Linked DNA regions of Nonomuraea sp. NBC_00507. The protein of the gene in region 2 interacts with the protein of the main gene of each other region in a pairwise test. Links are inferred from orthologs where the notes say so. Each region holds a gene or a part of one and is shown on either strand. Other genes may lie near its edges.

The links.
Region 1: the proteins of aceE (region 2) and nth interact in binary tests that used the Escherichia coli proteins (3 or more experiments, as listed by UniProt). The link is inferred for Nonomuraea sp. NBC_00507 from one-to-one orthologs.

What each region holds. Positions count from the first base shown.
Region 1 is NZ_CP107853.1:911,196-917,436, forward strand. The notes cover bases 3,421-6,241. They hold nth (endonuclease III), read right to left. Parts: upstream 5,282-6,241; coding sequence 4,559-5,281; downstream 3,421-4,558. Other genes in these bases: OHA25_RS04745 (HEAT repeat domain-containing protein), read left to right, coding at 3,421-3,886; OHA25_RS04750 (NUDIX hydrolase), read right to left, coding at 3,875-4,516; OHA25_RS04760 (hypothetical protein), read left to right, coding at 5,361-5,798; OHA25_RS04765 (Crp/Fnr family transcriptional regulator), read left to right, coding at 5,926-6,241. In the rest of the region: OHA25_RS04720 (alpha/beta fold hydrolase), read left to right, coding at 1-5; OHA25_RS04725 (DUF309 domain-containing protein), read left to right, coding at 2-445; OHA25_RS04730 (TetR/AcrR family transcriptional regulator), read right to left, coding at 442-1,050; OHA25_RS04735 (aldo/keto reductase), read right to left, coding at 1,055-2,023; OHA25_RS04740 (MarP family serine protease), read right to left, coding at 2,103-3,293; more of OHA25_RS04745, read left to right, coding at 3,374-3,420. UniProt on the Escherichia coli protein: DNA repair enzyme that has both DNA N-glycosylase activity and AP-lyase activity. The DNA N-glycosylase activity releases various damaged pyrimidines from DNA by cleaving the N-glycosidic bond, leaving an AP (apurinic/apyrimidinic) site.
Region 2 is NZ_CP107853.1:5,588,200-5,604,450, forward strand. What follows is about bases 10,483-13,741. They hold aceE (pyruvate dehydrogenase (acetyl-transferring), homodimeric type), read right to left. Parts: upstream 13,431-13,741; coding sequence 10,683-13,430; downstream 10,483-10,682. Other genes in these bases: OHA25_RS27245 (alpha/beta hydrolase), read right to left, coding at 10,483-10,570. In the rest of the region: OHA25_RS27190 (beta-ketoacyl-ACP synthase III), read right to left, coding at 16-972; OHA25_RS27195 (ACP S-malonyltransferase), read right to left, coding at 969-1,865; OHA25_RS27200 (PucR family transcriptional regulator), read right to left, coding at 1,969-3,093; OHA25_RS27205 (DUF350 domain-containing protein), read right to left, coding at 3,185-3,616; OHA25_RS27210 (glutathionylspermidine synthase family protein), read right to left, coding at 3,642-4,787; OHA25_RS27215 (hypothetical protein), read right to left, coding at 4,791-5,180; OHA25_RS27220 (PHP domain-containing protein), read left to right, coding at 5,282-6,304; OHA25_RS27225 (YciI family protein), read right to left, coding at 6,301-6,666; OHA25_RS27230 (helix-turn-helix transcriptional regulator), read left to right, coding at 6,934-7,662; OHA25_RS27235 (VOC family protein), read left to right, coding at 7,737-8,096; OHA25_RS27240 (maleylpyruvate isomerase family mycothiol-dependent enzyme), read right to left, coding at 8,314-9,051; more of OHA25_RS27245, read right to left, coding at 9,062-10,482; OHA25_RS27255 (hypothetical protein), read left to right, coding at 13,985-14,164; OHA25_RS27260 (DUF1918 domain-containing protein), read left to right, coding at 14,374-14,556; OHA25_RS27265 (secondary thiamine-phosphate synthase enzyme YjbQ), read left to right, coding at 14,566-14,979; OHA25_RS27270 (DUF3052 domain-containing protein), read left to right, coding at 15,095-15,523; and 2 more genes. UniProt on the Escherichia coli protein: Component of the pyruvate dehydrogenase (PDH) complex, that catalyzes the overall conversion of pyruvate to acetyl-CoA and CO(2).

The DNA.
Region 1 (6,241 bases), 4.7 Mb from region 2 along the record:
GATGAGAGACCGCGACCCCGAGGGCCGGCCGCGCCAGGGCAGGCCGCGCGACGCGTTCGGCAGGCCGCTCCCCTACGGCTCGCCCGGCGTGCCCAGGGTTCCCGACGACTACGCGCCCACGACCGAGCAGGCCCTGGCCGACGGCCGCAGGTTCCTGAGCGAGGGAATGCCGTTCAACGCGCACGAGGTGTTCGAGGGCCGCTGGAAATGCGCCCCCGACGACGAGCGTGATCTGTGGCAGGGCCTGGCGCAGATCTGCGTCGGGCTGACGCACCTGCAGCGCGGCAACGGGCCCGGCGCGGTGACGCTCTTCAGCCGGGGCGCGGCCAAGGCGCAGGCGTACGGGGGCGTGTACGACGCGGTCGGCAAGGCCGCCTCCCACCTGAGCCATGACAGCGACCCTGCCGAAGCGATCGCCTTGATCCTGGAGAAACTCCCCGGCTAACGCAGCGCCGCGCGCCCCTCGATGAGCGCGACGGTGGCGGCGGCCGCGCGTCGCACAGCCGTGTCCACGGCCTCGTCGCCCTGGCCGAACATCCCCAGGTGCAGCAGCCCCGCGTGCCCGTGCGCGGTGGCCGCCACGGCCACCCCGAGCGCCTCGGCCGCCGCCGGGTCCCCGTCCGCCAGCGTCATCGCCGCCGTGTGGAAGGCCTCCTTGACCGGCTGGGATGCCCGCTCCAGCTCCGGCTCGCCGATCGGGGAGAGCGCCGCGCCGAACAGCGACTCGAACAACGCGCGGTGTTTGGCGGCGAACCTGACGTACCCCCTGGCCACCGCAACGAGCCGGTCCTCGGGCGCGCTGCCGCGCTCTTCGGCGCGGACGGCCGCGACCAGCAGCTCGCCCGCCCGCACCCCGACCGCGAGCAGCAGCTCATCCCGGTCGGCGAAGTGGCGGTAGGGGGCGCTGACCGCGACGCCGAGCCGTCTGCTGGCCTCGGCGAGGGAGAACCCTTGGACCCCGTGCTCGGCGATCAGCTCCGTCGCGGTGTCGATCAGCGCGGCCCGCAGGTCGCCGTGGTGGTAGCGGTCGCGCTTGGTCGTTCGGGGCACAGGTTCAGGTTAGCGACAGCTCATCCAGCCGGCGGACTTCCGCCTCGCTGAGCGTGAACGCCATCGCGCCCGCCGCCTCACTCGCCTGCCGCGGCTTGGAGGCGCCGGGTATGGCCACCACCGCGTCGCCGTACCGGGTGATCACCCAGTTCAGCGCCACCTGCGCGATGGACACGCCGTAGGACGTCCCGATCTCGCGCATGGCGTCGATGAGCGGCCGCGTCCGCGCGATCCCCTTGGCGCTCAGCTCGCGGCGCCCGAAGAACCTGCGCATCACCGGCGCCGACCTGGCCAGCGCCGGATCCTCGTGATAGCGGCCGGTGAGGATCCCGCCCTCCAGCGGCGAGTACGCGATCAGCGTGACACCCAGCCTGCGGGCGGTGTCCAGGACGCCGTCACGCTCGATGTTCCTGTGCAGCAGGTTGATCCTGACCTGGTTCGCGGCCAGCGTGACGCCTTCGCCGGCCAGCACCCGGTGGGCGAGCGCGAGTTGGCGGGCGGAGAAGTTGCTCACCCCGACCGAGCGGATCTTCCCCGCGTTGAGCAGCTTGGCCATGGCCTTGAGCTGGGCGGGAATGCTCGAGAGGCTGCCTGTCGGCATGTGGATCTGGTGCAGGTCGATCGGGAAGCCGCCGAGATGCGTCAGCCGGTCGCCGATGGTGCGGAGGATGCTGGTCGCGGTGCGCCCGAGCGGCGCCCATTTGGTCGCGACGGCGACCTCGCCAGGAGCGATGCCGCACTCCTTGAGCGCGGCGGCCAGCATCTCCTCGGAGTGACCCGCGCCGTACATCTCCGCCGTGTCGAACCAGTTGACGCCGCCGTCGAGTGCGGCCCGCACCACCGACGTGGCGGTCGCCTGGTCGATCGGCCTGACGATCCAGCGGGTGACGTTCCGCGTGCCGGAGAACTGCATGCAGCCCAGGCCGATGGGGGTGATCTCGATGTCCGTCCTGCCGAGTCTGCGCATCTGCATGTGATTAGCTTTCACATTGTGAGAAGCTATCACATCAGAACGTGCGAGGACAGACCCTCACGCGCGGGGGCTCCGGCGGCTAGTCGCACTCCTGCGTGCTGGCCGGCGTGGTGTCGTTGCGACCGGCGGAGGCGTCGGGGGCGACCTCCTCGGCCGTCAGCACGTAGCCGGTCTCCTTCTCGTTGACCGCCGCGGCGAAGATCACGCCGTAGACGCGGCCGTCCGGCGTAAGCAGGGGGCCACCCGAGTTTCCGGGCAGCACCTCACCGCGAACCACGTAGACCTTGCGGGTGACGGTGTTCTCCCGATAGATGTCGGGGCCCTCGGCGTCGAGCCGGCCGCCGATCCTGGCCGCCACCGCCGTGAAGCCCTTGCCCTTCGGGAACCCGGCGATGATCGCGCCGTCGCCCCGGCCGCCCTCGCCGTCGAAGGCGAGCTGCGGCAGGTCGAGCCCGGGGACGTGGAGCACGGCGATGTCGCGGCGCGGGTTGTAGCGCACGACCGTGGCCGCGTGCCTGACGTTGTTGTGGTCGATGACCTGCAGGTCCCTGGTCACGCCCGCGACCACGTGCGCGTTGGTCATGATCCGGCCAGGGGCGTAGATGAAGCCGGTGCCCTCGATGTGCTTGTTGCAGCTCTCCGCGTTGCCCTGCACCTTGACGATCGCGCGCCGGGCCCGGTTGAGCCGGTCGCCCTGAAACACGCTCTGGTCGGGCGGCGGCACGTCGATGAGCTGGCCGGCGCCGATGGCGTCGAAGACGGGCGGGAACTCCGAGCGGTCGATGAACTTCTTGAACGGCTGCTGCCAGTTGCGTGCCGCCTGCGGGATCGCGTCGTCGACCGTGGTGAGCAGCGCGGAGTTCTTGACCTGGTCGACGAGCGGGGTGAAGGCCGTGGAGATGATCAGCGAGCCGATCAGCCAGGCGAAGACCAGCACGGACAGCGCGCTGGCGAAGGTGCCGCCGACCGCGTCGGCCATCTTCGCGGGCTCCCACGTGACGTGGCTGCGCACGACGGCGCCGATGGTCGAGGAGGCGAACTGGCCGATGGTGGCGGACAGGAACACGATCACGATGGCCAGCAACGCCTGCGGCGTGTCGCCGTCCACGACGGCCTTGGCGATGGGCGGCGCGATGAACACGCCCAGCACGGCTCCGCCTGCGAACCCCACGAAGCTCATGACCCCGATGATGAAGCCCTGGCGGTATCCCGAGATGCCGAAGGCGACCATGAGGCCGATCAAGATGAGGTCAAGCAGATCACCGCGCACGCTTCAAAGGTAGCCAGCGATACGGTCAAGCGTGCAAGTCTTCGGCCAGGACGGCGTCACCCCTGGCTACCTTGAGCGGTATGCCGCCGGCCGAGGGAACAGTGCGCGATCTGATCGACGCAGCTCTACGGGACAGCGATCCCGACGGCCCGCTGCGCTGGCACGTCATCTCCGTGCTGCGTCAGCGCGGCGACCTGGAGTCGTTCATCGAGGCGCGACGGTTGTGCGCCGCGGAGACCGTGCCCGAGCGGCTGCTCGGGGTGGACATCATGGGGATGTTGCGGCCGTTCGCGGACCGTACGCTGCCGGTGCTGCGCTTCCTGGCCGCCAGCGAGGACGACGCCATGGTCCTCTACTCGGTGCTGATCGCGTTCGGCCACCTGGGCGACCCGCGCTCGCTGCCGTCCGTGATCGACCTGGCCGGCCACGACGACGCGAGGGTCAGGTACGGCGCCGCGTACGCGCTGCACCACGTGCTCGGCGACCCGCCGGACCCGGCGGGCCTGGACGCGCTGCGCATGCTGGCCGGCGACAGCGATGCCGACGTGGCCGGCTGGGCCTCACTGGGCGTGGCGCTCCGCTCAGCGCGCTAGGCGGACCACCTCAGGAGGCAGCTCCTCGATCCGCGAGGAGTCCCACGGCCGTTCGAGCCCCGCCTCGCGCAGCACCGAGTCCAGGACCATCGCCGTGAACCCCCACACCAGCATGCCCCGCACGCGAAACGCCGGCCCCGCCATGCCGCTGGGGTGTCGCAACATGATCCGGTTGTCCGGGTCGACCAGCTCCGCGATCGGTACCCGCTCCACGGACTCGACCTCGTCGGGCGAGGCCGCGTGCACCGCCGACGGCTCGCGCCACCACCCGATCACCGGCGTGACCCGGTTGTCGCTGTAGGTGAGATAGAGCTCCGACAACGCGCACAGCACCTCGACCCCGCTCCGGTCGAGCCCGGTCTCCTCCTCAGCCTCGCGTAGCGCCGCTTCGATCGGGCCGCCGTCCTCGGGGTCCACGCCGCCGCCTGGAAAGGCGGGCTGGCCCGCGTGCCTGCGGCCGCGCGTGCTGCGCTGAATGAGGAGCACGTCGGGGCCGAGCGGCCCTTCACCGAACAACATCAGCACCGCCGCGGCCCGCCCGCGCCCGTCGGGTGGCCGCAGGTATCGGGGGACTCGGGTCTGCTGCGCTTGCGCCGCCAGCCTGTCGAGCCAGTCGGGGACTTGGGTCACGCATCCTCCAACACGCCGGGACTCCGGTGACTTCCCCGCCGGTCAGGAGAAGGGGCCGGGTCTGACGAGCTTCTGGGCCTCGGCGGCCGAGGTGGGGCCGGTGCCGTACGCGGGGCAGAGCGCGGTCAGCGGGCAGACGCCGCAGGCCGGGCGCCGGGCGTGGCAGATGCGGCGGCCGTGCCAGATCACCCGGTGCGAGAAGATCGTCCACTCGCGCCTGGGCAGCAGCTCGGCCACGACGTGCTCGATCTTGACCGGGTCGGTCTCCTCCGTCCAGCCGAAGCGGCGCACCAAGCGCTGGAAATGGGTGTCGACGGTGAGTCCCGGCACCCCGAACGCGTTGCCCAGCACCACGTTGGCCGTCTTGCGGCCCACTCCGGGCAGCTTGACCAGGTCCTTCAGCTTGCCCGGCACCTCGCCGCCGTGCCGCTCGCAGATCGCCTGCGCCATGCCGATGATGCTGTTGGTCTTCGCGCGGAAGAACCCGGTCGAGCGGATGATCTCCTCCACGTCGGTCCGGTCCGCGGCGGCGTAGTCCTCGGCCGTCGAATACTTCGCGAAGAGAATGGGGGTCACCATGTTGACCCGCTTGTCCGTGCACTGCGCGGAGAGGATGGTCGCGACCAGCAGCTCGAGCGGGTTGCGGAAGTCGAGCTCGCAGTGGGCGTCCGGGTAGGTCTCCGCGAGGATGCGGTTCATCTTGCGCGCCCGCCGCACCAGTGCCAGCTGGGTCTCCGGCTTGCGCCCCGCCGCGTTCGTCGCCATGCCGCAAGGGTAGCCACAAAGGATTGAACCCTGGACCGCCTCGACCGCGTACAACCTGGCGACACGGGAGGCGGTGGCCATGAGCGGTCAGGGCGCGGCGCTTGCGGACTTCGTCCGGCACTCGGGGCCGTTGCGTGGGCAGGCGCTGCAGCGCCTCGCCATCGCCTGCGCAGCCACCCTGGCCAGGCTGCACGCGAGCGGCATGTCCGGGCTGCGGCTCAGCCCGGAGAGCGTGGCGCTCGGCACGCGGGGCCAGGTGCTCATCGGCTGGCATCCCAAGGCTGGAGGCTCGACGGCCGAGGACATACAAGCCTGGGCCGATCTCGTGGTGTTCGCGGCGACCGGTGTCCAGGACGGCGATCGCGCGGTCCTGCCTCCCGCGCTGCGCATCGCGGTGGAGCAATGCCGCCAATCGGACGCAGCGGCTCGCCCGAGGGCCGTGGACCTGCTGCGCGTCCTCCTCGGCCATACCGTGGCGACGGCCGTGGCCTCTGTCGACGACCTGCTCGCCTCTTGATCCAGGACTTCCGGTACTTTTCCCCTGGATAAGGCTCATCGTTACGAACCAGAACACTCCGGGATTCCCATAACCTGTGTGTGCTGCTCGGAGTGGGGTGAGTCACAATGGCAGCAGAGGAGGCAGAGTGAACACCGAAGATGTGCTGGGCAAGGCCCCCCTGTTCGCCGCGCTGGACCGCGAGAGCGCCGCGGCGCTGCGCACGAGCATCACCGAGGTCCAGCTGTCCAAGGGACAGACGCTCTTCCACGAGAACGAGACCGGTGACCGGCTCTACGTCGTGCTGGAAGGCAAGATCAAGCTTTCCCGCACCTCGCCCGACGGCAGGGAAAACCTGTTGAGCGTGCTGGGGCCGAGCGAGATGTTCGGCGAGTTGTCCCTGTTCGACCCGCGGCCGCGCACGGCCACGGCGACGGCGCTGACCGAGGTGCGGCTGGCGGGCC
Region 2 (16,251 bases):
GGTACGGGCGAGATCCTACGGAATCTCGATCACTTGGCCCGCGTAGGTGAGCCCCGCGCCGAAACCGAGCATGAGCGCGAGGCCGCCCGAGCGGACCTCGCCGCGCTCCAGCATGCGCGACAGCGCGAGCGGGATGGACGCGGCGGAGGTGTTGCCGGCGGTGATGATGTCACGCGCCACGACGGCCTTGTCGGCGCCCAGCTTGCGGGCGATGGCCTCGATGATGCGCAGGTTGGCCTGGTGGGGGATGAACGCCGCCAGCTCGGCCGGGTCCACCCCCGCTCGGGAGCAGGCTTCCAGCGCCACCGGATAGAGCGCGGTGGTGGCCCAGCGGAAGACGGTCTGCCCCTCCTGGTGCAGGAACGTCGTGCGGTCGTCGATGCGGATGGCCTCGGCCTTGTCGCCGGCGCTGCCCCAGACGACGGGCCCGATGCCGGGCGTGTCGGAGGGGCCCACCACCGCGGCTCCGGCGCCGTCGGCGAAGATCACGGCGGTGGCCCGGTCGGTCCAGTCGACCCACTGCGACAACTTCTCCGCGCCGATGACCAGCACGTGCTTGGCCGAGCCCGCGCGTACGGCGGCGTCGGCGGTGCCGAGCGCGTAGCAGAAGCCGGCGCAGGCAGCGTTGACGTCGAACGCGCCCGGCGCCTTGATGCCGAGGCGGTGCGCCACGATGGCGGAGGCGTTGGGGATCTGCGACTCGAGCGTGCAGGTGGCGACGATGACCAGGTCGATGTCCTCGGGCGACAGGCCGCTCGCGGCCAGCGCCTTGCCGCCGGCGATGGTGGCCATGTCCTCGAGCGACTCGCTCTCGGGAGCGACCCTGCGCTCTTTGATGCCGACGCGCGACTGGATCCACTCGTCGTTGGTGTCCATGGTCTTGGCCAGGTCGTCGTTGGTGACGACGTTGGCCGGCTGGTAGTGGCCGAGCGCCAGCACCCTGCCGCCGGGGGCGATGTCGGGGATCCTCATTTGATCAGCTCCCTGGCCGCGTCGAGGTCGTCCGGAGTCTTCAGCGCCACGGTCTGCACGCCGCGCAGGCCACGCCTGGCCAGGCCGGTCAGCGTGCCGCCGGGTAGTAGCTCGATCATCGTGGTGACCCCGAGCGCGGCCATGGTCTCCGCGCAGGCGTCCCACCTGACGGGGCTGCTGACCTGCTTGACCAGCCGCTCCACGAACTCGGCGCCGGTGGCGACGGGCTTGCCGTCGGAGTTGGACAGCAGCGTGACCCGCGGGTCGCCGGGCACGATGGCCCTGGCGGCCTCGCGCAGGCTCTCCACGGCCGGCGCCATGTGGTGCGTGTGGAACGCGCCCGCCACCGACAGCGGGATCAGCCGGGCGCGGGCCGGCGCGTCGTCCTTGAACGCGGCCAGCTGCTCCGTCGTGCCGCCGGCCACGATCTGGCCGGCGCCGTTGATGTTGGCGGGCGTCAGCCCGTGCCGCTCGATGGCGGCGAGCACCTCGTCCCCCACGCCGCCGAGCACGGCGGTCATGCCGGTCGCGGTGATGGCGGCGGCCTTGGCCATGGCCTGGGCGCGCTCGCGTACGAGGGTGAGCGCCTCCTCCGGGGTGAGCACCCCGGCCAGGGCGGCCGCGGCGAACTCCCCTACGCTGTGGCCCGCGAGCACGTCGGGGGCCACACCGAGCGCCTCGGCGGAGGCCAGGGCGGCGGCCACGAGCAGCGGCTGGGCGACGGCGGTGTCGCGGATCTCGTCGGCGTCGGCGGTGGTCCCGTAGGCGATCAGGTCGATCCCGGCGACCTCGGACCAGGCGCCGAGCCGGTCAGCGAGACCGGGCAGCTCGAGCCATGGGGTCAGGAAGCCTGGGGTTTGGGCACCTTGGCCCGGAGCGACGACTACAAGCACGAAATCCACCTTGCCCTGTAGAACTCCGACACGCGGATAGAGATCCGTACGAACTTTGTCCACGGCGATTTGTAGGAAGCCTACAGTGGGGATTTCGGCGCCATTACGTTAGGGCCCGCCAAGTTACGGCGCTCTCCGCGAGCCTGCCCAGAATCAGGCCGACCTGGAGCGTGAAGGCGGACCGGCCCTCCGTCGGCAGGTATCCGGTCAGCTCGGTGATCTTCTTGAGCCGGTAGCGGACGGTGTTGGGGTGGACGAACAGCAGCCGTGCCGTCGCCTCCAGCGAGGTGCCCTGCTCCAGGTACGTCGCCAGCGTGTCGAGCAGCGGAGTGCCGGCGAGCGGCAGGTAGACGTGCTCGATGAGCTGCTGCCTGGCATCGTCGTCGCCGTCGAGCGCCCGCTCGGCCAGGAGGTCCTCGGCGTGCACCGGGCGGGGCGCGTCCGGCCACCCGGAGGACGCCTTCAGCCCGGCCAGCGCGGCCCTGGCCGACCTGGCGGCCGCGTGCAGGTCGGGGACCTCGGGGCCGATCACGATGGGCCCGATGCCGAAGCGGGCCACGACCTGTTTGGCGGCGTCGTCAACGCTCTGCGCGCCGCCGACGATCACGATCAGCCGGTCGGCCTGCACGCCGGCCAGCAGGTCCATGCCGATGCGCCGGCCCTTCTCCCGCAGGCCGTCGATCACCGCGCGGGGGTCGTCTTCGGGGGCGTGGCCGGCGATGACGACCACGGGGGAGGAGGTCCAGCCGAGCGCGGCGGCCCACGAGTGCAGCCCGTCGTCCACCTCGCCGCGCACGAGGGCGTCCACGATCAGCGCCTCAAGCCGGGCGTCCCACGAGCCCCTGGCCTCGGCCTCGCGGGCGTAGACGTGGGCGGCGGCGAAGGCGACGTCCCGGGTGTAGCGGAGCATGGCCTGCTGCAGCTGGTCCTCGCCGCCGGGGGAGGCCAGCTCGTGGGTGCGGGCCTCGACGATCTCGACCACGACCCTGACGATGTCGACGGTCTGCTGGAGCGATATCGAGCGCTTCAGCTCGCGCGGGGCGGTGCCGAAGAACTCGATGCTCGGCGTGGGCGGGTCCTCCCCGGCGGTCGAGAACCACTCCACGAACGCCGCGATGCCGGCCTGGGCCACGAGCCCCACCCATGACCGGTCCTCGGCGCTGAGCGCGCGGAACCACGGCAACTGGTCGTCCATGCGTGCCATCGCCGCCGTGCCGAGCGAGCCCATGGCCCGCTCGAGCCTGCGCGTGGTGTCCTCCCGGGTCCGGTCTGTCACGTCTTCTAGAGTGCCAGTTCGGCCCAGGTGAATGCGACGCCCGTCAGATGACCGCGACAGCGGTGATCAGGCCGATCGCCACATGCGTCACCGCCAGCAGCCGCGCGCCCGGCTGCAACTGCTGCTCCTTGACCAGGTCGCGTACCGAGATCCCGACGATCTTGTCGAATATGAGCATCGCCACGGTCTGCACCACGATCCCGACCAGGCCGAACACCGCCGTGCCCGCCAGGCCCTCGGCGAGCCGGCCGCCGGAGGACCAGATGGAGGCGGCCACGATCAGGCCGACGGCGGCCAGGGCGGACGTGGCCAGCAGGGTGGCGTTCGGATTGCGCTCGCTGCGGATGATCTCGCTCAGCTTGCCAGGGGTGGCCCAGTCGATCACGTAGAAGCCGACGATCATCAGGATCACGCCGACGGCGGCGTACGAGGCGATGGCACCCGCGCCGCGGGCGAGGGTTTCGAGAAGGGTCACGTCAGTTCCTATCACGTGGAGGGTGTCAGCCCGCGATGCGATGCGGGACGAAGGAGGAGGTGTCGTCGGTGATCAGGCCGGTCGTCTCCCTGATGCCGAGGCCGGCCGACTCGTCGGCGACCATCCAGGCGCCGAGCACCGGCCGCTGCCCCTCGAACACGGGCAGCGCCTCGAAGCCCTGGAAGACGTAACCTTCCTGGCCGTATCTGCCGGGCGTCTCCTGAGTGCCCTCCGGGGTGACGATCCGCATGGAGGCGCCCTCCCTGCCGAGCAACGGCTTGGCGATGTAGGAGGTCAGCTCGCGCGGGCCGTCCAGGTAGGCGGGCAGCAGCGAGGGATGCCCTGGGTAGAGCTCCCACAACACGGCCAGCAGGGCCTTGTTGGACAGCAGCGCCTTCCACAGCGGCTCGATCCAGGTGGCGTGCCGCACCGCGTGCCGGCCGAACTCGTCGCTCAGCATCCACTCCCAGGGGTAGAGCTTGAACACCGAGCGGATCATCTGCTCGTCGAGGTCGACGAAGCGCATGTTGAGCGAGTCCCAGCCGATGTCCTCCATGGCGATGGCGGCCGTCTGCAGTCCCGCCTGTTCGGCGGTCTCTTGCAGGTAGGCCACCGTCATGGCCTCCTCGCCGGTCTCGTCCGCGTTCGTGAACGAGAAGTGCACCGGCCCCGGCGGCAGCCGCAGCTCGCGCCAGCGGTCGATGAGCCGCTCGTGCACGGAGTTCCACTGGTCGTCGTCCGGGTGCGTGTCCTGCAGCCAGAACCACTGCACGACGGACGACTCCACGAGCGAGGTCGGCGTGTCGGCGTTGTACTCCAGCAGCTTGGCCGGGCCGGTGCCGTCGTAGCGCAGGTCGAAGCGGCCGTACAGGTGCGGATCGCGGCGCTCCCACGAGCGCGCCACTTCCTCCCACGCCCACTCGGGGATGGCGAAGTCGGCGAAGCGCCCGGTGGAGATCACGTGCTCGACGGTGCGCAGGCACATGCCGTGGAGCTCTTCGACCTGCTCCTCCAGCGCCTCGACCTCGTCCATCGAGAAGACGTAGTGCACGGACTCGTCCCAGTAGGGCCGGCTCAGGCCCTCGGGGTGCGCGGCCCGGTGGTAGGCCAGGCCGTGGCTTTCGATCGTCTTCTCCCAGTCGTCCCTGGGAGTGCCATGTTCGCGGCGCACGTCTCAGCTCCCGCCGCTCCAGCTGTTGCCGAACCCGCCCCGCTGGATCGACTTGCCGTTACGAGAGGTGATGTTGACGTCAGAGGGCCGGTAGGTGGTGCCGCCCTCGACCCGGTTGCCGACCCTGCGGCCGCCGTAATACCAGATGTACGCCCCGCGGGAGCCGCCGTAATAGTGCGTGCGGCCGTCGTCATCCTCGCAGTTGTCGTCGTCGACGACCTCGTAGGTGCCGTCCGCAAGCTGGACGACGCAGTCCGCGGCGACCTCGTCGTCGTCCTGCACGGCGGAGCAATATCCGACCACCATCACGGATAGGACCCCGAGGACGACCAGTGGAACGACCTTCGACGATTTGCGCGGCTGCCCCGTGGGCGCCTGCGGCGGTTTTGCCATCAACTCCTGCTTTCCTGGGCCGATCAGCCTAGCGGTGGCCCGCGTCGCCGATCAATGTGTAGCGGCCCGCGATTGCCATTGGCTTGGGTATGACTTAACGCATGGAACCGACTGAGGCGCTGCGCGAGATCGCCTTCCTGCTGGAGCGCGCCGGCGAGCCCACCTACCGCGTGCGTGCCTTCCGTCGCGCCGCCGCCGTGGTCGCCGACCTCCCCCAGGACGAGCTCGTGCGGCTGGCCCGCACCGGCGGACTCGGCGACCTGCCCGGCATCGGGAAAGTCACCGCTCTTGTTGTGAACGAAAGCCTGGACGGCCAGGTTCCTACGTACTTGAGAAGGATGCGGGCCACTGCCGAGGTCGAGCTGGACGCCGAGACCGCCGTGTTGCGGGCCGCGTTGAAAGGCGACCTGCACAGCCACTCGGACTGGTCGGACGGCGGTTCCCCGATCGAGGAGATGGCCGAGGCGGCCATCGGCCTCGGTCACGACTACGTGGCGGTGACCGACCATTCGCCGCGGCTGACCGTGGCCAAGGGCCTGTCGGCGGAGCGGCTGGAGCGGCAGCTGGAGGTGGTGGCGAAGCTCAACGAGCGGCTGGCGCCGTTCAGGGTCCTCACCGGCATCGAGGTGGACATCAACACGGACGGCACGCTCGACCAGGATCCCGCGTTGCTGGAGCGGCTGGACGTCGTGGTCGCCAGCGTGCACTCCAAGCTGCGCATGGGCGGGGAGGAGATGACGCGGCGGATGGTCACCGCGATCGCCAATCCGCTGGTGGACGTGCTCGGGCACTGCACCGGGCGGGTCGTGCAGGCGGGCGGCAAGCGGGGCGTCAAGCGGCCGGAGTCGGAGTTCGAGGCCGAGCTGGTCTTCGAGGCCTGCCGGCGGTTCGGGGTGGCGGTCGAGATCAACTCCCGGCCCGATCGGCTCGACCCGCCGAAGCGGCTGATGCGGCTGGCGTACGAGATGGGCTGCGTGTTCGCGATCGACTCCGACGCGCACGCACCCGGGCAGCTCGACTGGCAGCGGTACGGGTGCGAGCGGGCGGCCAGGTGCGGCATCGAGGCCGAGCGCATCGTCAACACCTGGCCGCTGGACCGCCTGCTCGACTGGGCCGGCGCCTAGATCCTGTTGCCCGGGGCCTCGTGCGGGACCGGCCAGACCTCGACCGCGCCGACCGAGGCGAAGGGCAGCTCGGCGGCCAGGTCGAGGGCGCGTTGCTCGTCGTCGACCTCCACCAGATACCAGCTGGCCAGGTATTCCTTGGACTCCAGGTAGGGGCCGTCGGTGACGGCGGGCAAGCCGTTGCGCACCCGCACGGTCTTGGCCTGGACGGCGTCGGCGGTGCCGAACGCGCCCAGCAGCTCACCTGTCTCGGCGTACTTGCGGTTGAACGCGTCCTGCTCGGCGATGTGCTTCTGCGTCTCCTCGGCCGAGAACGACTCCCACAGTTCCTGGTTGCCGTAAATGATGATCATGTACTTCATGGTCTCCTGCCTCTTTCGGATGCTTGCGTCAGCGGGTCGGAGCCGGCGCGGCCTCTTCGACATCGCCGGCGGAAAAACCTGCGATCGTTTGCCGGGCGTGAAAGCGGGCTCCCCCACCCGGGGCTCAGGCGGCGGTGTGAGATGCGCCACAGGGGCGTCAGGACACTGGCCGAAACCGTGATAGCCGTGTGACCCGGCAGTGAGGAGGGTATCTCGGGGCTGCCCGGGCCCCGGCGATTGTCGGTGGCGCGGCGTAGCGTCACGGCTGTGAATCGTACCGACCGGCTCTACGCACTCGTCGAGGACCTGCGTGCCATCGCCCCCCGCCGCCGTTCCGCGCGGGAGCTGGCTCAGCGGTTCGAGGTCAGCGTGCGCACGATCGAGCGCGACATCACCGCGCTGCAGGAGTCGGGCGTGCCGATCTACGCCGAGCCGGGACGCAAGGGCGGTTACGCCATCGACAAGAAGATGTCCCTGCCGCCGCTCAACTTCACGCCCGCCGAGGCGGTGGCCATCGCGGTGGCGCTCAGCCGGGCCGGTGACCAGCCGTTCGGCCGGCAGGCCCGCAGCGCCTTACGCAAGGTGGTCGCCGCCATGCCGGGTCCCGAGGGCGATCTGGCCAGGGAGCTGGCCCGCCGGGTGCAGCTCATGCGGCTGCCGGAGGAGCCGGGCAGCGCGATCCAGCCGCTCGGCGGCGAGGGCATCTCCCGGGCCATCGAGGAGGCGCTGCTGCGCCGCCGGGTGCTCAGGCTCGAATACGCCGACGCCAAGGGGGCCCTCACCTCACGCGACGTCGAGCCAGGGGTGTTCCTGGGTGGCCGCGGCGGTTTCTGGTATCTCGTGGCGTGGTGCCGGCTGCGCGACGACGTACGCGTCTTCCGCCTCGACCGCATCGCGGCCGCCACCGTCACCGCCGAGCGCTGCCCCGACCGGCCGCTGGAGGGCTTCGCCACCGACCTGCCCGAGATGATCGTGCACGGCACTGTGCTCGATTAATCAATCGAAAACACCGACATAGGGTTGTCGCCAACACGCTACATCGTTGTCTTGTTCGAGAAAGCAAGGAGACGATGATGGACAACACGGTGACGTGGTTCGAGGTCGCGACCGACGACCCCGAGGGTGCTCAGACGTTCTACGGCGGGCTGTTCGGCTGGACGTTCATGCGCGACGAGGGCCCGATCGACTATCGGCTGATCGGCCATCCGGGCGGTGAGCAGCCGGTGGGCGGGCTCTACAACACCAAGGGCGAGTTCCCCAACCACGCGATCTTCCACGTGCACGTGGCCGACGTCGAGGCGACCTGCGCCCAGAGCGAGACGCTCGGCGGCAAGGTGATCACGAAGGTGATCGACGACGGCGCGGGCACGGACTTCGCCTATCTGCGTGACACGTCCGGCAGCGTCTTCGGGATCTTCCACCGCAGGTGATGACCCGTGGCCGGGCCGGGGAGAGCGCCTTCCCCGCCGACCCCGGCAGGCCATGGGCCCGCTTCCCAGGAGCGGTTCACCCCTCGCCCTGGGCACGCCGCCGATCGCCGAGCGGCGGCGCGCCCAGGGCCTCGACGACCGGCGGCTCCGGTCGGCCAAACCGGCCCGATCCAAGGCGACGGCCTCCGACGCCGGTCCGCTGGGGATCAGGCGCCGGTCAGAACGCGGCAGCGGTCAGCCAGCGCTCCAGCAAGCTGTGGTCGCCGTACACGGTGAGCGCCTCGGGGGAGCGCCGCCCGTACAGCATGAGGAGCAGGTCGCGCACCGGCCCCTGGACGGCGGTGTCGCCCTTGGCGTGGCCACGGGCCCATGCGATCGTCCCGGCGGGTCCCTGCGTGATCGTCCACTCGCCCTCGGCGTCGTTAGCGTGGAGGTGGATCGTGGCCCCCTCCACGCCGAGCTCGCCCAGGGACCGGGTGACCCAGGCCGCGGACGGCAGGTTGTGCAGGAACTCCTCGATGCCGTCCACCGCGGTCGCCGCCGGGATCACCGGGTCGACGCCGAGCGCGAGCTCAGCGTCGGCCCGGTGGATCACCAGCTCGAACACCATCCGCCGCGGCCACCAGGACGCCCGCTTGTCGGGACCCCAGGTCCACACCGCCAGCTCCGGGTCGGTCTCGCGCAGGGTTCGCAGCAGCTCCGCGGCTCCGGCCAGCAGCCACCGGGCGTCGCCGCTCTGACCCTCGGCAAGCCCGCTGGGCACCTGGCGCGACCAGACCCGCTCCTGCACCCGGTTGCGCAGCACGTGCACCGCCCACCGATGGGTTTGGCCGACGTGTGTGACCAACTCGGCGAGCGTCCAGCCCGGGCACGTGGGCACCGGGACCGAGAGGTCGCCCGACAACTCCGCGAGGCGTGCCGCCTCCGTCTCGATCTCTGACTCGTAGTCCTTCACCCGCCACACACTAGGCCGCCGGGCACGTGGCGCCCTTCTCCGGCACCTTGCCGTCGATCATGTACGCGTCCACGAGGCCCTGCACGCACTTGCTGCCCGACAGGTACGCCCCGTGCCCTTCGCCCATGTACGTGACCAGCGTGGCGGTCTTGAGCTGGGCCGTGAGCCTGGGCGCCCACTCGTACGGCGTGGCCGGGTCGCCCTTGCCGCCCACCACCACGATCGGCGCCGACCCGGTGGCGTTCACGTGCCGCGCCTGGTCGCTGCCCTGGGCCGGCCACACCCGGCACAGCCCGCCCGAGCCCTCGCTGCCGAACAGCGGGGAGATCCTGAGCGCGGCCTGCTCGGTGCGCCGCAACTCGGCCGGGGTCGGCCGCTCGGCGGTGTCGACGCAGGTGATCGCCGGGAAGCTGGTCATCTGCGTCGAGTAGGTGCCGTCCGGTTTGCGCCCGGTGTAGGAGTCGGCCAGGTACATCAGCGCGCCGCCCTTGCCCTTGAGCGCATCGCTCAGCGCCTGCTCCAGGAACGGCCAGGTCATCTCCGAGTACAGCGCGGCGGCCACGCCGGTCGACGCCAGCCCCTGAGTGAGGTCGCGGTTGCCGACCTTCAGCGGTTTGGCCGTCAGCTCATTCATCAGGTTCTCGACGTTGGCGTTGGCCGTGGCCGGGTCCCTGCCGATCGTGCATGAGTTCTTGACGCACGCCTTGAGGAAGCTCTCGTACGCCTGCTGGAAGCCACGCGTCTGGGCCAGCGTCCGCTGCTCGAACGTGACGGTCGGGTCGAGCGGCGCGTCGAGCACCATGCGGCCCACCTTCTGGGGGAACTGGGTGGCGTAGACGCCGCCGAGCTGGGTGCCGTAGGACATGCCGACGTAGTTGAGCTTGGCGTCGCCCAGGGCGGCGCGGATGCGGTCCAGGTCGCGGGCGGCGTTCACGGTGCCGACGTACGGCAGGATCTTGCCGGAGTTCTTCTGGCAGAGCGCGGCGAACTCCTTGTTGGCCGCTTCGCTCCGCTGGTGCGTCTCCTCGTTGGGCGGCAACGTGTCAAGCGAGGTGAATCGGTCCATATCGGCCCCGCTGCCGCAGCGCACCCCGGAGCTGCGCTCGACGCCGCGCGGGTCGAAGCTGATCAGGTCGTAACGGGCCCGCAGTGTGGTGAGCGCCTTGGCGGCCTGATCGAGCGTGTCCACCCCGGAGGCGCCCGGGCCGCCGAAGTTGAACACCACCGACCCGAGCCGCTGGCCCGTGGCCGGCAGCTTGATCAGCGCCAGGTCGATCGTCTCCCCGGCCGGCTGGGCGTAGTCGAGGGGCACCTCGAGCTTCCCGCAGCGCACCGAGGCGTCCTGGCGGGCCGGTAGCTCGCCGTCAGGGCGCTTGATGTCGGTGCACGGCCCCCATTCGACAGGGGCAAGGCTCCCACCGCCGGACTCCGTGGCGGACTCCGTGGCGGGCTCGGCGGCGGGCACACTGGAACAGCCGGCGGCCGCCAGGAGCAGGGTGGCGGCTAGGACGCGTCGCATGGCACAAAACTTCCCCTCAGTCTCTCCGGGGGGAAGTAGTGCCCACGATACGCGACGGCGCACATAAACAGGGTGAGGCGGCACGTAACCTGCCGCCTCACCAGCGCCGACGTCAGACGCCCATGGATTGGGTGTCGTTGCTCTCCGCGCCGCCGGCCTCGGTGACGCCGTTCTTGAGGTGGTAGCGGGCGATGGCCTCGCGCAGCACCTCGCCGTCGAGCTCACCGCGCTTGACGAGCTGGGTGAGCACGGCCAGCGTGATCGAGGCCGCGTCCACGTGGAAGTGGCGGCGCAGCGCCGAGCGGGTGTCGGACAGGCCGAACCCGTCGGTGCCCAGCGAGGACCAGTCGCCCGGCACCCACTGCGCGATCTGGTCCTGCACGGCCTTCATGTAGTCGCTGACGCCCACGATCGGCCCCTGGGCCTGGGAGAGCGCCTGGGTGACGTAGGGGACACGCGGCTCGGCGTCGGGGTTGAGCAGGTTGTGCTCGTCGCACGCCAGCGCCTCGCGGCGCAGCTCGGACCACGACGTCGCCGACCACACGTCGGCCGACACGCCCCAGTCCTCGGCCAGCAGCCGCTGCGCCTCCATCGCCCACGGGCCCGCCACGCCGGAGGACAGGATGTTGGCCTTCGGGCCCTGCGTCTGCGGCCCGTCGGCGAACTTGTACAGCCCCTTGAGCAGGCCCTGCACGTCGAGGTTCGCCGGCTGGGCCGGCTGCAGGTAGGGCTCGTTGTAGACGGTCAGGTAGTAGAAGACGTTCTCCGGCTGGTCGCCGTACATCCTCCTGAGGCCGTCCTTGACGATGTAGGCCACCTCGAACGCCCAGGACGGGTCGTAGGAGATCGCGGCCGGGTTGGTCGAGGCGATGAGCGGCGTGTGGCCGTCCTCGTGCTGCAGGCCCTCGCCGTTGAGCGTGGTGCGGCCCGCGGTGGCGCCGATCAGGAAGCCGCGACCCATCTGGTCGCCCATCTGCCACATTGAGTCGCCCGTGCGCTGCCAGCCGAACATCGAGTAGAAGATGTAGATCGGGATCATGTGCTCGCCGTGGGTGGCGTAGGAGGTGCCGGCGGCGATGGTCGAGGCCATGGAGCCCGACTCGCTGATGCCCTCGTGCAGGATCTGCCCCTGCACGGCCTCCTTGTACGACAGCAGCAGCTCCCGGTCGACGGCCTCGTACGTCTGGCCGTGCGGCGAGTAGATCTTCGCCGTCGGGAACATGGCGTCCAGACCGAACGTGCGGGCCTCGTCCGGGATGACCGGCACGAACCGGTGCCCGATCTCCTTGTCCCGCATGAGGTCCTTGAGCAGCCGCACGAACGCCATCGTGGTGGCGACCTGCTGCTTGCCCGAGCCCTTGGCGAAGCCGCCGTAGACCTCGTCGCCCGGCAGCTGGATCTGCTTGGCGCGCAGGACCCGCTTGGGCAGCACGCCGCCGAGCGCGGCGCGGCGCTCCTTCATGTACTGGATCTCGGGGTCGTTCTCGCCCGGGTGGAAGTAGGGGGGAAGGTCGCCCTCCAGCGCCGAGTCCGGGATCGGCAGGTAGAGCCGGTCGCGGAACTCCTTCAGCTCGGCCTTGGTGAGCTTCTTCATCTGATGCGTGGCGTTGCGCGCCTCGAAGTCCTTGCCCAGGGTCCAGCCCTTGATGGTCTGGGCGAGGATCACGGTCGGCTGGCCGACGTGTTCGCGGGCCGCCTTGAACGCCGCGTAGACCTTGCGGTAGTCGTGGCCGCCGCGCGACAGCTTGCGGATGTCGTCGTCGGTCAGGTGCTCGACCATCTTGCGCAGGCGCGGGTCGGAGCCGAAGAAGTGCTCGCGGATGTAGGAGCCCGACTCGACCGAGTAGGTCTGGAACTGCCCGTCCGGCGTGGTGTTCATCTGGTTGACCAGCACGCCGTCCACGTCGGCCGCCAGCAGCGGGTCCCAGTCACGGCCCCACACGACCTTGATCACGTTCCAGCCGGCGCCCCGGAAGTACGACTCCAGCTCCTGGATGATCTTGCCGTTGCCGCGTACCGGGCCGTCGAGCCGCTGCAGGTTGCAGTTGATCACGAACGTGAGGTTGTCGAGCTCCTCACGGGCGGCCAGGCCGATCGCGCCGAGCGACTCGGGCTCGTCCATCTCGCCGTCGCCCAGGAACGCCCACACGTGGCTGCGGCTGGTGTCCTTGATCTGGCGGTTGAGCAGGTAGCGGTTGAACCGCGCCTGATAGATCGCGCCGATCGGGCCCAGACCCATGGAGACCGTGGGGAACTCCCAGAAGTCCGGCATGAGCCGCGGGTGCGGGTAGGAGGGCAGGCCGCGGAAGCCGTGCGACAGCTCCTGGCGGAACGCGTCGAGCTGGCTCTCGTTGAGCCGCCCCTCGAGGAAAGCGCGGGCGTAGATGCCCGGCGCCGCGTGCCCCTGGAAGAAGACCTGGTCGCCCGACTCGCCGTGATCCTTGCCGCGGAAGAAGTGGTTGAAGCCCACCTCGTAGAGCGAGGCCGCCGAGGCGTAGGTGGCGATGTGGCCGCCCACGTTGGTGCGGGCGTTGGCCCTCGACACCATGATCGCCGCGTTCCAGCGAATGTAGGCGCGGATGCGGCGCTCGACGTGCTCGTCACCGGGGAACCAGGGCTCGCGCTCCGGCGGGATCGTGTTGATGTAGTCGGTGCTGCGCAGGCCCGGCACGCCGACCTGATGCTCGCGGGCCCGCTCCAGCATGCGCAGCATGAGGTAGCGGGCTCTGGTGCGGCCTTCGGTCTTGACGACGTTGTCGAGAGACTCGAGCCACTCGTTGGTCTCGCTGGGGTCGACATCAGGCAGTTGGCTGGGTAGGCCGTCGCTGATGATCGAGAATCGCTGGCGTCCGGAAGCCACTGGGTCTCGCCTTCCGAGGATGACTGATGTCTGGTCTGGGTCGCCTTCCATCCTGGTCGCTAGCCGTAGAAAACGCATCTCTACTGGCTGGTAACCAGAGTGTCCCTGCTGGCAGGGCCATCTTCGATGGCCTAGACCACCGATGGTAGGACGAATCGCATCACAGGTTACATCCCCGATCCAATTTAACAAGACGGGAAAACAAACGAAATTTTACGTGCTGTGCTCGCTGTGTCCGATGGCTACCCATGGCATCCCCCGAAGCGGGGAGATCATCACCGCTCCTGGGCGAGCTGCCGATATTAGCGAATCGCCATGAGTCGGGCCCGGGGCGGGTCCGGGTGCGCCCCGAACGGTGTTGGGCGCGGGGAACAGCGTGAGCCGGTCGCCTGTCTCCGGCGGGTCTTGCCGCCGTGGGGGCGTGCCTGCGGGGGCGTGCCTGCGGTCCCGGGCGGGCTCACGTCCCGTGCGCCGGCGGGCGGGATGCGGTCTGGCCGGTAGCTCTCCACGCTGCCTCCTCCGCAGCCGTTCGCGATCCCGGCGCAGCCGTGCTGGTGGGCGAGGTCGATCAGGTCGCTGATCGCCTGCCGCAGCCGCCCGTCGTGCCACTGCTGCTCGGAGAGATCAGCGTCGGCGAGGCGATGCCCGAGTTAGGCCAGCCTGCGGCCGCGCCGACCACGACCGCCGGACGGCCCGTGGCGATGCGGTCTTCCACGCGGGCCAGCGGGCGGTGAGCACCATGAGTCCGAGCTATTGGCTGGCGGCACCAGGACGATCATCACGTACGAGTCCGCCGTCGGTGCCACGCAGCCCGAAACGCCGCATCTGAGCAGCGTAACGTTTTGGTCATGTTTCTGACCTCCCCCGAAAGGGGGAGGCAAAATTCATCCGATCTCGGGATTCGCTCTTCTCGTAGGGCATTCCGCGTACCAGTGTGGGAGATATGAACGCGACGGTGGGCGACCGCCTCCTGGTGCACGGGAGCACCGTGGGTGAAAGGGACCATGGAGGCGAAATCGTGGAGGTCAAGGGCCCTGACGGCGAGCCTCCCTACATGGTGCGGTTCGACGACGGGCACACCGGGCTGGTGTTTCCCGGCCCTGATGCCGTGGTGGTGCATAAGTAAGATTTCCCTGTGAGATCTGAAATCATCTCTGTGGCCACGGGTTCGCGAGAGAGGGTGCACGACATCACGGCCGAATGCGCCGACTTCGTGCGCGCTCAGGGCGAAGGCGAGGATGGGTTGCTGCACATTTTCGTGCCGCATGCCACCGCCGGCGTCGCCCTGCTCGAGCTGGGCTCGGGCAGTGACGATGACCTGCTCGCCGCCTTGCGCGACGTCTTGCCCGCCGACGACCGGTGGCGTCACGCCCACGGCTCGCGCGGCCACGGCAGGTCGCACGTCATGCCCGCGCTGATCCCGCCGTACGCCACCATCCCGGTGCTGGGCGGGCGGATGGCGCTGGGCACCTGGCAGTCGGTGGCGCTCGTGGATCTGAACGTCGACAACCCGCAACGCCAGGTTCGACTGTCGTTTTTGTCTGATTGATTATGGCCGACTAGGGCCGTACCCGTGGCGACCGTTGACGACTGAGGGTCACAGCGTGTGGACTGTGCCGAAGCGATAAACCGCATATGCGGCCACTCAAGCAGGAGGGATAAACGTGAGCGCGACCGCGGGTCAGGCGCAGAGCGAGCGCGGCCTGGCCGAACGACTCGGCCTCAAGCCGGGTCAGGTGGTGCAGGAGATCGGTTGGGACGAGGACGTCGACGACGAGCTCCGCGACTCCATCGAGGAACTGACCGGCAACGAACTGCTGGACGAGGAGAGCGACGACGTCGTGGACGTGGTGCTGCTGTGGTGGCGCGACGGGGACGGCGACCTCTTCGACGCTCTCAGCGACGCCATGCGAGCACTCGCCGACGGCGGCCAGATCTGGCTGCTGACTCCCAAGGCCGGACGCGATGGCCACGTGGAGCCGAGCGACATCGGGGAGGATGCCGCCACTGCGGGTCTCTCGCAGACCAGCAGCATCTCCGCCGCGCCCGACTGGTCCGGGACCAGACTCGTGACGCCCAAGGGCAAACGGTAGATCGGGCCGCACATGGGTCGACGGCAGATCGGGTCGCACTTGGGCCAACCGTAGGGAGCCCGAGCGCCTGCCATGCGGCAGGATGATGCCCGTGAACGCACATCCTGCCGAGGTCGGCGCCCTGGCTCCGGATTTCGAGCTGCAGGACCAGCACGGCACTCCGGTGCGCCTGTCCCAGTTCCGGGGCAGGAAGGTCGTGCTGGTCTTCTATCCGCTCGCCTTCACCGGCGTCTGTAACAGCGAGCTGTCCGCGCTGCGCGATCATCCGTTCGACGACGCCCAAGTGCTGACGGTTTCGGTGGATTCGGTGTTCACGCACCGTGCGTGGGCGGAACGCGAGGGTTACACGTTTCCTCTGCTCTCTGATTTCTGGCCACACGGACAGGTCGCGCAGGCGTACGGTGTGTTCGATGAGGCGAAGGGGCTCGCGCTTCGGGGGACCTTCATCATCGACGGCGAGGGCGTGATCCGGTGGTCGGTGGTCAATCCGATCTCTTCGGCACGCGACGTCGCCGACTACGTCAAGGCACTCGCCGACATTCACTGACTTCGGAGGGAAGGATGCCCTGCTACCGGTGCGGGGCCCGGCAGACGGACCCGGTCCGCGGCGCCAGTCCGTGGCAGCGCGGGGTGCGCAAGGAATCCCAGGTCCTGATCTGCCCGGACTGTCAACGGCTGCACGACCTCGACCTGGACGCCTGCGGCACCTGCGGGTCCACGGCGCTGAT